2 regions of the Polaromonas sp. CG_23.6 genome follow, and region 2 is predicted to be linked to the other one. Evidence: riboswitches for the same ligand, from Rfam matches in the RefSeq annotation. Region 2 holds a riboswitch; the other holds the start of a gene.
What was found. A riboswitch is a leader RNA that binds a small molecule or an ion and turns the genes downstream of it on or off. The one in region 2 is predicted to bind S-adenosylhomocysteine.
Positions count from the first base shown of each region.

Region 1: another riboswitch for S-adenosylhomocysteine. It lies ahead of ahcY (adenosylhomocysteinase); the one in region 2 lies ahead of metH (methionine synthase).

Region 1 covers NZ_JARXUY010000001.1:1,125,453-1,133,420, forward strand. Annotated here, with positions in the region: gene uvrA (excinuclease ABC subunit UvrA) at 1-1,383, shown strand, start outside; gene H4V98_RS05265 (tripartite tricarboxylate transporter substrate binding protein) at 1,553-2,536, shown strand; gene H4V98_RS05270 (HAD-IIB family hydrolase) at 2,553-3,374, opposite strand; S-adenosyl-L-homocysteine riboswitch at 3,446-3,520, shown strand; gene ahcY (adenosylhomocysteinase) at 3,621-5,057, shown strand; gene H4V98_RS05280 (TlyA family RNA methyltransferase) at 5,198-6,238, shown strand; gene metF (methylenetetrahydrofolate reductase [NAD(P)H]) at 6,249-7,079, shown strand; gene H4V98_RS05290 (septal ring lytic transglycosylase RlpA family protein) at 7,079-7,864, shown strand.
Region 2 covers NZ_JARXUY010000001.1:401,210-409,177, forward strand. Annotated here, with positions in the region: gene H4V98_RS02020 (amino acid adenylation domain-containing protein) at 1-1,358, shown strand, start outside; gene metH (methionine synthase) at 1,389-4,229, opposite strand; S-adenosyl-L-homocysteine riboswitch at 4,244-4,335, opposite strand; gene H4V98_RS02030 (cyclic nucleotide-binding domain-containing protein) at 4,402-4,986, shown strand; gene H4V98_RS02035 (homocysteine S-methyltransferase family protein) at 5,035-6,111, opposite strand; gene recQ (DNA helicase RecQ) at 6,370-7,968, shown strand, end outside.

The sequences.
Region 1 (7,968 bases), 720 kb from region 2:
GTGCCGGAATCGCTGACCGGGCGCTATCTGGCGAATCCGCTGATTCATCCGCTGCATGCGCGGCGTGTGACGAAGCCAGCCGGGCAAGGGAGCGAAACGGATGCCGGCGCTGGTGATTTGGTACGCGCGGCGGATTTACTCCCTCTCCCTCAGGAAGAGGGCGGGGGTGAGGGCTCCCCCACCCCAACCAAACCTGTCAGCAAAGCCAAGCAAGCCGCCCTGAAAGCTGCAGCCCTCAAAGCCGCAGCCGCCACGGCCAGCGCCTTGCACAACGCCGCGCCCGCCTCCACCAGCGAGTACACCTCGTGGCTGAAAGTCGAAGGCGCCAGCCTGCACAACCTGAAAAACGTTTCGGTCGATGTCCCGCTGTACCGGCTGGTCGCGGTCACCGGCGTGTCGGGCTCCGGCAAATCCACACTGGCGCGCGACGTGCTGCTGACCAACGTCCACGCCGGCGTTGCGCTGCGCTCGACGAAAGCCGGCCGCGAAGCCGACGACGCCGGAAAACACCCGGTCTGGACCGGTTGCGAGCGCATCGACGGCTACCGCGCCGTGGACCGCGTGCTGGAGGTCGACCAGACGCCCATCGGCAAGACGCCGCGTTCCTGTCCAGCGACCTACATCGGCTTCTGGGACACGGTGCGCAAGCTGTTTGCCGACACGCTCGAAGCGCGCGCGCGTGGTTACGCGGCCGGGCGCTTTTCCTTCAACACCGGCGAAGGCCGCTGCCCGACCTGCGAGGGCGCGGGTGTTCGCACCATCGGCATGAGCTTTTTGCCCGATGTGAAGGTGCTGTGCGAAACCTGCCACGGTGCGCGCTTCAACCCCGAGACGCTGGCCGTCACCTGGCGCGGCAAGAGCATCGGCGACGTGCTGAAGATGGAAGTCGATGAAGCGGTGGACTTTTTCGCCGCCATGCCCGCCATCGGCCATCCGCTGCAATTGCTGAAAGACGTGGGACTTGGTTATCTCACGCTCGGCCAGCCGTCGCCCACGCTGTCGGGCGGCGAGGCGCAGCGCATCAAACTGGTGACCGAACTGTCAAAGGTGCGCGATGACATCACAAGGCGCGGCCAGAAAGCGCCGCACACGCTGTATGTGCTCGACGAGCCGACCGTCGGCCTGCACATGGCTGATGTGGAAAAGCTGATCCATGTGCTGCACCGGCTGGTCAACGGCGGCCACAGCGTGATCGTCATTGAGCACGACCTCGACGTGATCGCCGAAGCCGATTGGGTGATCGACCTGGGGCCGGACGGCGGCAACGCCGGTGGCCTGGTCGTCGCGTCCGCGCCGCCCGAGGCCGTGGTGGCACTGGCAACACCGACCGGCAAGGCGCTGGCGAGCGTGCTGGCGCGATCCGGAAAATCGTATGTGCTATGAAATAAATAGCTGACTGTGACCGCGCCCATTGCGCAAACACCCTGAAAGGCTTGTAAAACCACCTGACGCGCAGGCGACAGCGCTTCAGGTGTTGCCCTGATGTGGCCGGGGCCGGAGTGACGCATCATGGCGGTTTCGCCAACTGCCAGACCTTTCAGGAGACGCCTTCATGCAACGCCGCCAACTGCTTCAATCCGCCGCCGCCCTGGCTGTTCCCGCACTGGGTTCGCTGGGTGCCCCTTTCGCTCAAGCCCAGGCCCAGGGCTTTCCGGTCCGTCCGATCAAGCTCATCGTGGCCTTTCCGGCTGGCGGGCCGACCGACATCACCATGCGCTCGCTGGCCGACAACGCCTCGAAAATCCTTGGCCAACCGGTGATCGTCGACAACAAACCCGGCGCCGGCGGCACGCTGCCGGCGCAGCAGCTGCAGACAGCGCCGGCCGACGGCTACACGCTGGCGCAGATTCCGCTGGGCGTGTTTCGCCTGCCGTACACCACCAAGATCAACTGGGACCCGGTCCAGGACATCACCTATGTGCTCAATGTCACCGGTTATGCCTTCGGCATCGTCGTGCCGGCCGACTCGCCGTTCAAGACCTGGGCCGACTTTGTCGCCTATGCCAAGGCCCATCCCGGCGAGCTGAGCTATGGCTCGACCGGCACGCTGACCAGCCCGCACCTGACCACCGAGTTGATCGCGCAACAGGCCGGCATCAAGCTGCTGCACATTCCCTACAAGGGAAGCGCCGACCTGATGCTGGCGGTGGTCAGCGGCCAGTTGATGGCGGCGGCCGACAGCACCGGTTTTGCGCCGCAGGTCGAGGCCGGCAAGCTGCGGGTGCTGAACACCTGGGGCGAGAAGCGGCTGGACAAGTTTCCCAATGCGCCCACGCTCAAGGAACTGGGCTACGACATCGTGCAGAACTCGCCCTTCGGCATCGGTGCGCCCAAGGGCACGCCGCCCGACGTGGTGAAGCGGCTGCACGATGCGTTCAAGAAAGCCATGGAAGAGCCCAGCTACGTGGCCGCGCTCGGTCGCTATGACATGCTGCCCAACTACATGAGCACGGCCGCCTACACCAAGTTCGCCCAGGAAACCTTTCTGAAGGAAAAAGCGCTGGTCGAAAAGCTGGGGCTGGGCAAGCCGTCCTGACGCGTCAGCCTGCTTTTTAATCGGCGCGCGCCGCCAGCACGGCGGCGGCCACTTCGGCAAAGCCCGCGCCGCGCTCGTCCCGGGTGATGTAGCGCGGCAGGTGGCTCAGTTGCGCTTCAAAGCGCCGCACATTGGCCACGCCAACCGAGTTGCCAAAGGCCTCGAACATCAGCTGGTCGTTGGTCGAGTCGCCAACGTACACCCAGCGGTCCATTTCGGCATCCAGGTCGCGGCCCAGCAATTCGCGAACGATCCAGCGCGCGCCCTGCAGCTTGTTGTGGGGGCCGAACCAGCCGTTGATGTGGATCGAGCTGACCGTGGCGTTCATGCCTTCGTCCTGCATGATCTGCACGGCCAGGGCGATGGCGGCTGACGGCAGGTGCGCGAATTCGCTGTGGTCGATGGCCATGTCGGTCTCGCGCCCCGGACTGTCTTGCGAGATCACCGCGCCGGGCACGTCGCGCACGACACGCGCCGCCACCTGCTGCATGCGGGCGTAATTGGTTTGCCGTGTCGCTTCGTCCTGCTGGTAGATCTTTGACAGCTGCCCACGCCCGCCAGACAGAGGTTGAAGCCCGTTTTGGCTTGAAAGCAGCGCCACTGCGCCGTTTTCAGCAACGATGGCATTGACCGGCCAGACCCGCGCAAAGGGCGCGCTCCAGCCGACCGGCCGGCCGGTGATGGCGATCAGGTCCAGGCCGGCGGCTTTCAGTGCGGCCAGCGCGCCCAGTGCGTCGGGCGTGATGGCGCCTTCGGTGGTCAGGGTGTCGTCGATGTCGGTGAAAACGCCGGTGATTCGGCGGCGGCTGTTGATCGGCCAGTGTTCAAGTGCTTGCATCGCGCCATTCTGGCATGCAGGCTTTTGCCGCGATGCGCGGCCTGGCGTGGAGCGTTCTGTACAATATATGCTCTCCTGAGGAGCGTTGCAACCCACGGCATGTGGTCTAGGCTCAGGACTTTTTCTTGCAACCACGCTCACCCGCATGTGCCTTGATGCCGGGTGAGTGAATTCCACACTTCCCTTGACAAGCCCTGCGGTCGTGGCTATTTTGCCCGCTTGAACCTGATTTTGGAGAGTTCCCAAATGAACGCCGTACTGAAGACCATCCTGAACACTGACCACATCATTGCCGACCTGTCGCTGGCCGCCTGGGGCCGCAAAGAGCTGAAAATCGCCGAAACCGAAATGCCCGGCCTGATGGCCATTCGGCAGGAATTTGCCGCGTCCCAGCCACTGGAAGGCGCGCGCATCACCGGCTCGCTGCACATGACGATCCAGACCGGCGTGCTGATCGAGACGCTGCAGGCGCTGGGCGCCGAAGTACGCTGGGCGTCGTGCAACATTTACTCGACGCAAGACCATGCCGCCGCCGCGATTGCCGCCGAAGGCACACCGGTGTTCGCCATCAAGGGCGAGAGCCTGGCCGACTACTGGGACTACACGCACCGCATCTTTGAATTCACCGGCCACAAGGGCACGCCCGAGGAAGGCCCGAACATGATCCTGGACGACGGCGGCGATGCCACGCTGCTGATGCATCTGGGCACCCAGGCCGAGACAGACCCCAGTCTGCTGGAACACCCCGGCAGCGAAGAAGAAACCTGCCTGTTCAACGCCATCAAGTTCAAACTGGCGCAAGACCCGACCTGGTACAGCCGCCGTCTGAAAAACATCATCGGCGTGACCGAGGAAACCACCACCGGCGTGTTGCGCCTGAATGAAATGTCGGTCAAGGGTACGCTGGCGTTTCGCGCCATCAACGTCAACGACTCGGTCACCAAGTCCAAGTTCGACAACCTCTACGGTTGCCGCGAGTCGCTGGTCGACGCCATCAAGCGCGCCACCGACGTGATGATTGCCGGCAAGGTCGCCCTTGTCGCCGGTTACGGCGATGTCGGCAAGGGCTCTGCCCAGGCGTTGCGCGCACTGAGCGCCCAGGTGTGGGTCACCGAGATCGATCCGATCAACGCGTTGCAGGCCGCCATGGAAGGCTACAAGGTCGTCACCATGGAATACGCCGCCGACAAGTGCGACATCTTCGTGTCCGCCACCGGCAACAAGAACGTCATCACCTATGAGCACATGGCGGCCATGAAGGACCAGGCCATCGTTTGCAACATCGGCCACTTCGACAACGAGATCGACGTGGTGTCGCTGGAGAAATGCACCTGGGAAGAAATCAAGCCGCAGGTCGACCATGTGATCTTTCCGGATGGCAAGCGCATCATCCTGCTAGCCAAGGGCCGGCTGGTGAACCTGGGCTGCGGCACGGGCCACCCGAGCTTCGTCATGTCGTCGAGCTTTGCCAACCAGACGATTGCGCAGATTGAACTGTTCACCAAGCAGCATGAATACGACGCCGGCAAGGTCTATGTGTTGCCCAAGCACCTTGATGAAAAAGTCGCCCGCCTGCACCTGAAAAAGGTCGGCGCGATGCTGTCCGAGCTGAGTGACGAGCAGGCCGCGTACATTGGCGTGTCCAAGGCCGGCCCGTACAAAGCCAACACCTACCGCTATTGAAGTGGTTGGCGTCCCCTGCATCACGGTGCAGGGGATTTTTTAAGCCGAATTGGCCTCTGGCGCATGCTGGGCATGCGCCATCAGCTATCGAAATGATGGTTTTATTTTCCTGTACGCAACCTTGACGTTGCCCCAACTTTATGCGCGCTGATTTATTTTTGGTCGAACACGGCCATGCCACTACCCGTTCCCAGGCCCAGCGCTTGATTGCCTCGGGCGTCCACTGGCGGGTTGACGAGGCGGTGGCGTGGAAAAAAATCGCCAAGAACGGCGACGAGATTCCTGCCGCTGCCGAACTGCAACTGCTCGACACCACCGAGGCGAAATACATCTCGCGCGGTGGCCTGAAGCTCGAAGGCGCGCTGAAAGCAACCGGCCTGGACGTGAGCGGCCTGCGCTGCCTCGACATCGGCCAGTCCACCGGCGGCTTTACCGACTGCCTGCTGCAGCATGGCGCTGTTCAGGTCGTGGGCGTCGATGTCGGCCACGGCCAGTTGCACGACAGCCTGCGCAGCGACGAGCGCGTGGTCTGCATCGAGGGTGTGAATGCGCGTTCGCTGACGGCCGACGAGCTGACCGAACATTACCGGCGCGCCTTGCATGGCAGCAGCCTGGACGACGACACGTTTGCCGATGTCGAGGAAGACGGCTACAGCGACCAGGACATGGACGGTTTCAGCCCGGTGTTCGATTTCCTGACCGGCGACCTGTCCTTTATCTCGCTGACGCTGGTGCTGCCCGCCGTGGCGCGCCTGCTTAAAGCGGACGGCCAGCTGTTGATGCTGGTCAAGCCGCAGTTCGAGTTGCAGCCCGGCCAGATCGGCAAAGGCGGCATCGTGCGCGACCCGGTGCATTTCGATTTTGTGGAAAAGCGCCTGCGTGATACCTGCGCCGCCCTGGGGCTGGAGGTCAAGGCCTGGCTGGCCTCACCGATTGCTGGCGGCGACGGCAACCGCGAATTTTTCATCCAGGCCAGGAAGGGCCACGAAGTGCAGGGCGAAGACCAGCCGCTGGCCGCTGCGCCGAAACGACAAGTCGCCAAGCGCGTGTCGCGCAGCGAAATGCGCGCCTCCCGCGAGCCGCACGAAGACTCCGAGGCGGCCGAAGCCGCGCATGCCGGCCAGCATGGACCGGCCAAGCGGCGCGGCAAAAAAGCCGACAACAACGACACCAGCGACTAGAAAGCCCGTGATGAACATTCCGGTCAGTTTTGAATTTTTCCCGCCCAAGACACCTGAAGGCGTGGACAAGCTGCGTCTGACAAGACAGGCGCTGTACGCCAGCCAGCCCGAGTTCTGCTCGGTCACCTTTGGCGCCGGAGGCTCAACGCAAGAGGGCACCTTCAACACGGTCAAAGCAATTCTGGACGAGGGTGTGGCCGCCGCCTGCCATTTTTCGTGCGTCGGCGCCACCAAGTCAACGGTGCGTGACCAGCTGGCCACCTTGCAGGCCATGGGCGTCCAGCGACTGGTGGCCTTGCGCGGTGACCTGCCCAGCGGCTATGGCGCGGGTGGCGAGTTCCATTACGCCAGCGACCTGGTGGCCTTCATCCGGCACGAGACCGGCGATGCCTTTCACCTTGAGGTGGCCGCTTACCCGGAAATCCATCCGCAGGCCAAATCCGCCGAGGCCGATCTGCAGGCTTTTGTGGCCAAGGTCAGGGCCGGCGCCGATTCGGCCATCACCCAGTATTTTTTCAATGCTGACGCCTATTTCCGCTTTGTGGATGATGTTCAGCGCCTGGGCGCTGATGTTCCAGTAGTGCCGGGCATCATGCCGATCACCAGTTCAACCCAGTTGATGCGCTTTTCGGATGCCTGTGGTGCCGAGATTCCGCGCTGGATCCGTTTGCGGCTCCAGGGCTTTGGCGACGACATCGCCTCGATCAGGAGTTTTGGACTGGACGTGATAACCGACATGTGCGAGCAGTTGCGCACAGCGGGCGTGCCGGGAATTCATTTTTATACGATGAACCAGGCGGCAGCGACGTCCGAGATCATTCGCCGGTTGACGCCGGCTTGATGGCCGGGCCGGTTCTCGCTTTTCCGGCGGCCGCCAGAGGCTGGCTGGCCGCCGGCCTTTTTGCGCTGCTGGCTGGCTGCGCCACGCCGTCCGAGCCCCCCGTGCCTGCGGATTCAACGCCTCCAGCAGCTGCGGCAGATATGGCTGATCCGAGTGACCCGGCACTGGTTTTAGCCACTCCAGCGCCCACGCAATCGCTTCAGGCAACGCCTCCACCGGCACCCTTCACCGAGAACACGCCGCGACCGTCGCGCCTGGCCGATTTCATTGCCAGGCGCCTGCGCAAGCAAATTGAAACCCCAGCGCCCGCCGTCGAGGCCGAAGCGCCCGTGACGCCGGACATTCCGGTGGATGGAAAATACCAGTTTACCGGCGAAGACGCCCGGGAACTGGAGCGCGGCAATGCATCATGGTATGGCGGGAAGTTCCACGGCCGCCCCACCGCCAGCGGCGAGAGCTATGACAAATATGCGCTGACAGCGGCCCACAGGACACTGCCTTTTGGCACCATCGTCCGGGTGCGCAGTCTGGCCTTGGGCCGCGAAGTCGATGTGCGCATCAACGACCGGGGACCGTTTTCCTCGGACCGCGTGATCGACGTCAGCCGGGCCGCCGCCGAGGCGCTGGGGCTGATAGGCGTCGGCGTTGCCGAGGTGTCGTTGAACGTGGAAAAAGCGTTGAAAGTGGTGACGCCGCGTGCCAAGCCGAGCAGGAAAATTCGTAAATCCTCTCGCCACCGGCCTCCAGGTCAAACCGCCATTAGCCGCCGCCATCCCTTGCTTTAAGGCTTGCCCCGTGGGCAATGGCAGCTGTCTGTAGCGGTTAACCTTTTTCGATAAGGGTCAAGTCAAAGCAGCAGCATGAAGTGTTCGTATTTATTAGAATTTCA
Region 2 (7,968 bases):
AGGTGCAGCGCCGGTTGCAGGAAACCTGCGGCCTCAACGTCCCGTTGGCTGACATGATGCGTTTTCCGGTCCTCGGCGAACTGGCCGGGCAGCTCGATGCCAGCGTGCCCGGCCAGTTCGCCGCAGCCATGCTGCACAACGGGATTGCCGCCGGTGCCGCCTTGGCACTGGCGTTGCCTGATGCCAGCCCGGTGGCGCAGGCAGTGCCAGTGCGTTCCTCCATCGAATCTGGCATTGCTCGGATGTGGCGCGAGTTGCTGGACATGCAGGACATCGCGCCCGAGGATGACTTTTTCGCGCTCGGTGGCCATTCGCTCACGGCCGTGCGCCTGTTCGCCCAGATTCGCAGTCAATTCGCCGTTGACCTGCCCTTGGCCACCCTGTTTCAGGCTTCGACCCTTGCAGGCTTTACGGCCATCGTCGCCAAGGCCTGCGAGATTTCGATGGCGCACATGCAGGCGGCAGCCAGCGCATCCGGCGCGCTGGCGCCTGCCGTGCCCAAGTGGTCTCCGCTGGTGGCCATTTGCCAGGGACAAGCAGACCAGCCCCCGCTTTTTTGCATTCATGCCGCCGGTGGAAACGTGATCAATTTCAAGCGCCTGGCAACCGAGCTGGGGCCGGCACAACCCTTCTATGGGCTGCAGGCCCAAGGCGTTGACGGCCACCGTCCCGCACTGGCGACCATTCAGGCCATGGCCGCGCAATATGTCGAGGCCATCCGTTCCGTAGATCCTCACGGTCCGTATTGGCTTCTCGGCTATTCCGCGGGCGGCGTGATTGCCTTCGAGATGGCACAGCAGCTCAGGCAGGCCGGCGCGGAGGTGGCGCTCCTGGGGATGATCGACACGCTGTCGCCAGAGGCGGCAGAGCGCAACATCTCATTTTTGAGAAGACTGTGGCTGATGCGGAACTGGTCTCTGAAGTTCATCAGGGAACGCTCCGAGCGCCGCCGCCAGACAAAACTCCTTGAAGAAAATCTTGCGTTGAAGCTGGGAGAATTTTCCCCCGGCGAACCCGTGACGCAAGACCTTATCGGGCATCACCTGTACCACCACTTCTTTGTGGCCCTCAAGCTCTACAGGCCCAAGCCCTACCCTGGGCCGATGGTTCTTTTCAAGGGCGCGTCCCATCTGGCCGAAATGCCTTATTTGAACGCCGGACAAAGCCTGGGCTGGGAAAAGCACATCCAGGGCGGCATTCGCCCGGTCACCATCGTCAGCCATCACGCCTCGATGATGGAGGAGCCCGGTGTGCTGCAACTGGCCCAGGCGCTGCAGCGGGAACTGGCCCGTACCGTCGATGCGCAGGCTGGAGCGCGGACGCGGATCAGATTGCAAGCCGGGCCGTTGCCGGCCTGAAGAAGCGCCCGCCCGGACGCGGCCCGCGCTTCAAAGATTGGGCGCCAGCAGGCGTTGCAGGTCTTCGGCCCGCGCGCCACGTCGCTGCGCCAGATCGTGCAGCTGGTCGTCGCCGATCTTGCCAACGCTGAAGTAACTGCTTTGCGGGTGGCTCAGGTAAAACCCGCTGACGCTGGCGGCGGGCGTCATCGCCAGGCTTTCCGTCAGCGCCATGCCGATGTCGGCGCATTGCAGCAACTCGAACATCTCTTTTTTTGCGCTGTGGTCCGGGCAGGCCGGGTAGCCGGGCGCCGGGCGGATGCCCTGGTATTGCTCGGCGAGCATCGCGTCCTTGTCGAGCGCTTCGGCGGGCACATAGCCCCAGAGGTCCTTGCGCACCCGCTGGTGCAGCGCCTCGGCAAAAGCCTCGGCCAGCCGGTCGGCCAGCGACTTGAACATGATGGACGAGTAGTCGTCGTGGTCGTCGAGGAAATACTTGTCCTTCTTCTCGGCGCCCAGCCCGGCGGTGACGGCAAAAATACCGATGTAATCGGCGATTTTTGAGCCATTTTGGCCGTTTGCGCATGTCTGGCTTGCACGAGCAGCTATTAATTCAGGAGTAAGCACCTTGGGCGCGACAAAGTCGGCCAGGCAGCGGCTGGGGCGCATCACGCCGTCAACGGCTGTTTTCTCGGTCTGCTGGCGCAGGCCGTACCAGGTCATGGCGACTTCGCTGCGCGTCTCGTCGGTGTAGATCTCGATGTCGTCGCCGACGCTGTTGGCGGGATACAAACCCATCACGCCACTGGCGGTGAGCCAGCGTCCCTCGATCAGCCGCTTGAGCATGCGCTTGGCGTCGGCATAGACGCGCACGGCCTCGGTGCCCACCACCTCGTCCTTCAGAATCGCCGGGAACGGCCCGGCCAGGTCCCAGGTCTGGAAGAACGGTCCCCAATCAATGAACTCGGCGAGTTCGGCCAGGTCGAAATTCTTGAAGACGCGCCGGCCGATAAATTTGGGCATGGGCGGCGTGTAGCTCGCCCAGTCCATCGCCGTGGCATTGGCCCGCGCCTTGGCCAGCGGCCACATCGGCACCTGCTTCTTGCTGGCGTGCTGGATGCGCACCTTCTCGTAGTCGGCGTTCAGCTCGGCGATGTACTTGGCGGCGTTGTCAGACAGCAGGCTTTGCGCCACGCTGACGCTGCGCGAGGCGTCGGGCACGTACACCACCGGGCCTTCATAATGCGGCGAAATCTTCACCGCCGTGTGCACGCGGCTGCAGGTGGCGCCGCCAATCAGCAGCGGAATGTTGTTGAGGCGGAAATGGTCGTCTTTTTGCATCTCGCTGGCGACGTACTGCATTTCCTCCAGACTCGGCGTGATCAGTCCGGACAGGCCGACGATGTCGGCGCCTTCGGCCTTGGCCAGCGCCAGAATCTCGTGGCACGGCACCATCACGCCCATGTTGACAACCTCGAAGTTGTTGCACTGCAGCACCACGGTGACGATGTTCTTGCCGATGTCGTGCACGTCGCCCTTGACGGTGGCGATGATGATCTTGCCCTTGGTCTTCACGTCGCCGCCGGCGGCCTGCAGCACCAGCTTTTCAGCCTCGATGTAGGGCAGCAGGTGCGCCACGGCCTGCTTCATCACCCGGGCGCTCTTGACCACCTGCGGCAGGAACATCTTGCCCTGGCCGAACAGGTCGCCGACCACGTTCATGCCGTCCATCAGCGGGCCTTCGATGACATGCAGCGGCCGCCCGTTTTCGGCAAGGATGGTCTGGTACATCTCCTCGGTGTCTTCGGTGATGAATTCGTTGTTGCCATGCACCAGCGCGTGCGACAGGCGGGCGCGAATCGGCAGCGCGCGCCATTCGTACTTCTTGCTCTCGTCGCGCGCACCGCTCTTGGCCGTTTCAGCCACTTCAATCAGGCGCTCGCCGGGTGTGAGGTGTTCCTCGCCTTCCTTGTAGAGCGGCTGGCGGTTCAGCACCACGTCTTCGACGCGCTCGCGCAGCACCGGCTCCAGGTCGTCATAGACACCCATCATGCCGGCGTTGACAATGCCCATGTCCATGCCGGCCTGGATCGCGTGGTACAAAAATACCGTGTGGATGGCTTCGCGCACCGGGTCGTTGCCGCGAAAGCTGAACGACACGTTTGACACGCCGCCCGAGACCTTGGCACCGGGCAAATTGGTTTTGATCCAGCGGGTGGCGTTGATGAAGTCAACCGCGTAGTTGTTGTGTTCGTCAATGCCGGTGGCAATGGCGAAGATGTTGGGGTCGAAAATGATGTCTTCGGGCGGAAAACCGATCTCGTCCACCAGCAGCCGGTAGGCGCGCTCGCAAATGGTGATTTTTCGCTCGTAGGTGTCGGCCTGCCCCTGTTCGTCAAACGCCATGACGACGGCCGCAGCGCCGTAGCGCTTGAGCAGTTTCGCCTGCTGCTTGAAGGCGTCCACGCCCTCCTTCATCGAAATCGAGTTGACGATGCCCTTTCCCTGGATGCAGCGCAGGCCGGCCTCGATCACGCTCCACTTGGAGCTGTCGATCATGATGGGCACGCGGGCAATGTCGGGCTCGCCGGCGATCAGGTTCAAAAACCGAACCATGGCCGCCTGGCTGTCGAGCATGGCCTCGTCCATGTTGATGTCGATGATTTGCGCGCCATTTTCGACCTGCTGGCGCGCCACCGCCAGCGCCGCTTCAAAGTCGCCGTTCAGGATCATGCGGGCGAAGGCCTTGGAGCCGGTGACGTTGGTACGCTCACCAATGTTGACGAACAGGGAATCCGGTCCGACAGTGACCGGCTCCAGGCCGGAAAGCTTCATGGGCGGGACGTTCGGAACGGGTGGGGCGACTGGCGGGATAGATTGAATTGCGGACATGGCTCACCTTGGAACAAAGGTGAGCGTCGTTGCCAAAAAGAGCGTTTTGCGCCCTGTTGACCCAAGCCTGACGAAACGGTGTTTCGCTGCAACGCTCCTTGAGTTAAGCTCGATTTTAAGCACCAATGCCGGCAGGCCGGTTTCAAGCCATCAAATTCCACCGGGTCGACCCATGACAAGCACCTTCCTTAGAAAAAAAAGCTTCCCGTCGATCAGTCCGCCGCATGACGCTACCGAAGGTTCGGAAACGGCCGACCTGGCGGCCCGCTTGCTGGTGGCGCCCACCGCATTGATGCAACTGACGATGCCAGAGGCGCGCACGGTGGTGCGCTACATGCAGCCGCAAATTGTGTCCAAGGACACTGTCTTTATCCGCGAAGGTGATGTTCTTGACACCGGATTCCTGATGCTCCTGCTCGATGGCGAAGTGACGGTGGAAACACAGGTGGTCAGCCGTGCCGAGCCCATCGTCATCACCTTGCTGGGCCCGGGCAGCCTGATTGGCGAACTCGGCATGTTCGACGGCCTGCCCCGCTACGCAAGCTGTGTTGCGGCCACGCAGTTGCGCTGCGCGATCCTCACCCGCGCAGGACTGAGCCGCCTGATGGAGGAAAACCCGGGCATTGCCGCCAAACTGCTGCTGGCCGTGTCGCTGCGCATCGGAGCGCGCCTGCGCGAAGTGACCGACAAGCTCAAGATGTATGTCCAGCTGACGCAGGCAATGGAGCAAGAGATCGGTTCGCGGCCCGAGGCCTGAACGGTCGTGCGCCACAAAGGCGCCCGAAGGCTCGTCCTGACCCTGCTTTCAGGCCGTTTCGGCGTAGAAGACACCGCGCTGCAGCTTGCGTCCACCCACCAGCGCCACCGACTGGGCAATCGCCGCGATGTGCTCGGGCGTGGTGCCGCAGCAGCCGCCCACGATATTGACCAGTCCTTCGGCGGCAAACTCGTGCAGCAGGCGCGAGGTCACGTCGGGCGTTTCGTCAAAACCGGTGTCGCTCATCGGATTGGGCAGCCCGGCGTTCGGGTAGCAGCTGATGAAGGTGTCGGGCGCGGCCTTGGCCAGTTCCTGGATATAGGGACGCATCAGCGCCGCGCCCAACGCGCAATTCAGGCCCACGGCCAGCGGCTCGGCATGGCGCACGCTGTGCCAGAAGGCCGTCACCGTCTGGCCGCTCAAAATCCGGCCTGACGCATCGGTCACCGTGCCGCTGATGATCAGCGGCAGGCGTTCACCGGAGTTGTCGAAGTACTCGTCGATGGCAAACAATGCCGCCTTGGCATTGAGCGTGTCGAAAATCGTCTCGACCATCAGCACGTCGCTGCCGCCCTTGACCAGCGCCTCGGTCTGCTCGTAGTAAGCCTTGCGCAGTTCTTCGAAACTGGTGTTGCGCGCGCCCGCGTCGTTCACATCGGGGCTGATGCTGGCGGTCTTGGGCGTGGGGCCCAGCGTGCCGACGACAAAGCGCGGCTTGTCCGGCGTTGAAAACTTGTCGCACGCCACCCGGGCAATGCGGGCCGATTCGTAGTTCATCTCGACCGCCAACTCGGCCATGTCGTAGTCGGCCTGGGCCACGGTGGTCGCGCCAAAGGTGTTGGTCTCGATCAGGTCGGCACCGGCGGCCAGGTAGCCTTCATGGATGTCGCGGATCACGTCCGGGCGCGTGAGACTCAGCAACTCGTTGTTGCCCTTGACGTCACGGTGAAACGCCTTGAAACGCTCGCCCGACCCACCGGGGCCGGCGTAGCCTTCCCCCCGGTACTGCGCTTCACTCAGCTTGAAGCGCTGGATCATGGTGCCCATCGCACCGTCAAGAATCAAAATGCGTTGCGCCAAAAGGGCGGGGAGTTGTGCGGCGCGGGTGTAGGGTATCGGCTTCATGGCGTGCATTCTAGGACGCGGTTCATGGCCGTTGACTTTCCCTGACAATACGGCAGTTGCCTGCTGGCGTTTGCTGAAGACCGTGCTGAACCGGCAACCGGCCCGAACAAGGGGACGCAAGCCTGCCGGCAAACGCTGCGAAGCGCTGATTAGAAAAATAGTGATTAAATAGGGTCTTTGCGCCCGTGTGCCTTTCGCAAGCAGCTATTTTTTTCATAGCAATCCGGATTTCACACCGCCAACTTGTACGTACCGAACTTGTCATCATTGCCTACTTCTTCCTCCCAGCCCACGCCGCTGGACGTGCTTGGCCAGGTCTTTGGCTACAGCGACTTTCGCGGGCCGCAGCAAGCCATCGTGCAACACGTCGTGCAGGGCGGCGACGCGCTGGTGTTGATGCCGACCGGCGGCGGCAAGTCGCTGTGCTACCAGATTCCGGCCATCGTGCGGCAAAACGCCGGGCACGGCGTGACCATCGTGATTTCACCGCTGATTGCGCTGATGCACGACCAGGTCGGCGCGCTGACGGAAGCCGGCGTGTCGGCGGCCTTCCTCAATTCGACGCAGACCTACGAGGAAAGCAGCGCGCTGGAAAAGCAGCTGCTGGCAAACAAGCTAACGCTGCTCTACGCCGCGCCCGAGCGCATCAACACGCCACGCATGAAGGGCCTGCTGGCCTCGCTGCACGAGCGCGGGTTGCTGAGCCTGTTTGCCATTGACGAGGCGCATTGCGTGAGCCAGTGGGGCCACGACTTCCGGCCCGAATACCGCAGTTTGAGCCTGCTGCACGAATCCTTTCCCGACGTGCCGCGCATGGCGCTGACGGCGACGGCCGACCACCTGACGCGCCAGGACATGGTCGAGCGGCTCAAGCTCGAAGAGGCGCGCGCGTTTGTCAGCAGCTTTGACCGGCCCAACATTCGCTACACCATCGTGGAAAAAGTCGACGCGACGCGTCAGCTGCTTCGCTTCATCCAGTCCGAGCACGACGGCGAGGCGGGCATCGTCTATTGCCAGTCGCGCAAACGCGTGGAAGAAATCGCCAGCATGCTGGAGGCCGCCGGCATCAAGGCGATGGCCTACCACGCCGGGCTGGACGCCAAGCTGCGCCAGCAGCGCCAGGACCGGTTTTTGCGCGAGGACGGCATGGTGATGGTGGCGACGATTGCCTTTGGCATGGGCATCGACAAGCCCGATGTGCGCTTCGTCGCGCACCTGGACATGCCGAAAAACATCGAAGGCTACTACCAGGAAACCGGCCGGGCCGGGCGCGATGGCTTGCCGGCCGACGCCTGGATGGTCTATGGCCTGCAGGACGTGGTGAACCAGCGCCGCATGATCGACACCAGTGAAGTCGCCAGCGAAGAATTCAAGGCCGTGATGCGCGGCAAGCTCGATGCGCTCTTGACACTGGCCGAAGGCACGCGCTGCCGGCGCGTCAGCCTGCTGGGCTACTTTGGCGAGCCAAGTTCGCCCTGTGGCAATTGCGACAACTGTTTGAATCCGCCCGCTGTTTGGGACGCGACCGAGGCGGCGCGCAAGATGCTCAGCTGCATCTACCGCGTGCAGCAAGCCAGCGGCATCAGCTTTGGCGCCGGCCACATCATGGACATCCTGCGCGGCAAGCCGACCGAAAAAGTCGTGCAGTACGGCCATGACCAACTCAGCACCTTCGGCATCGGTGCCGACCTGGCCGAGCCGCAATGGCGCGGTGTGCTGCGCCAGCTGATCGCCAGCAACCTGGTGCGCGTCAACGCCGAAGCCTTCAACACGCTGCTGCTGCTGCCCGATGCACGCCAGGTGCTCAAGGGCGAAGTCAGCGTGCTGCTGCGCCAGCAGGCCGTCAGCGCCAAAGCC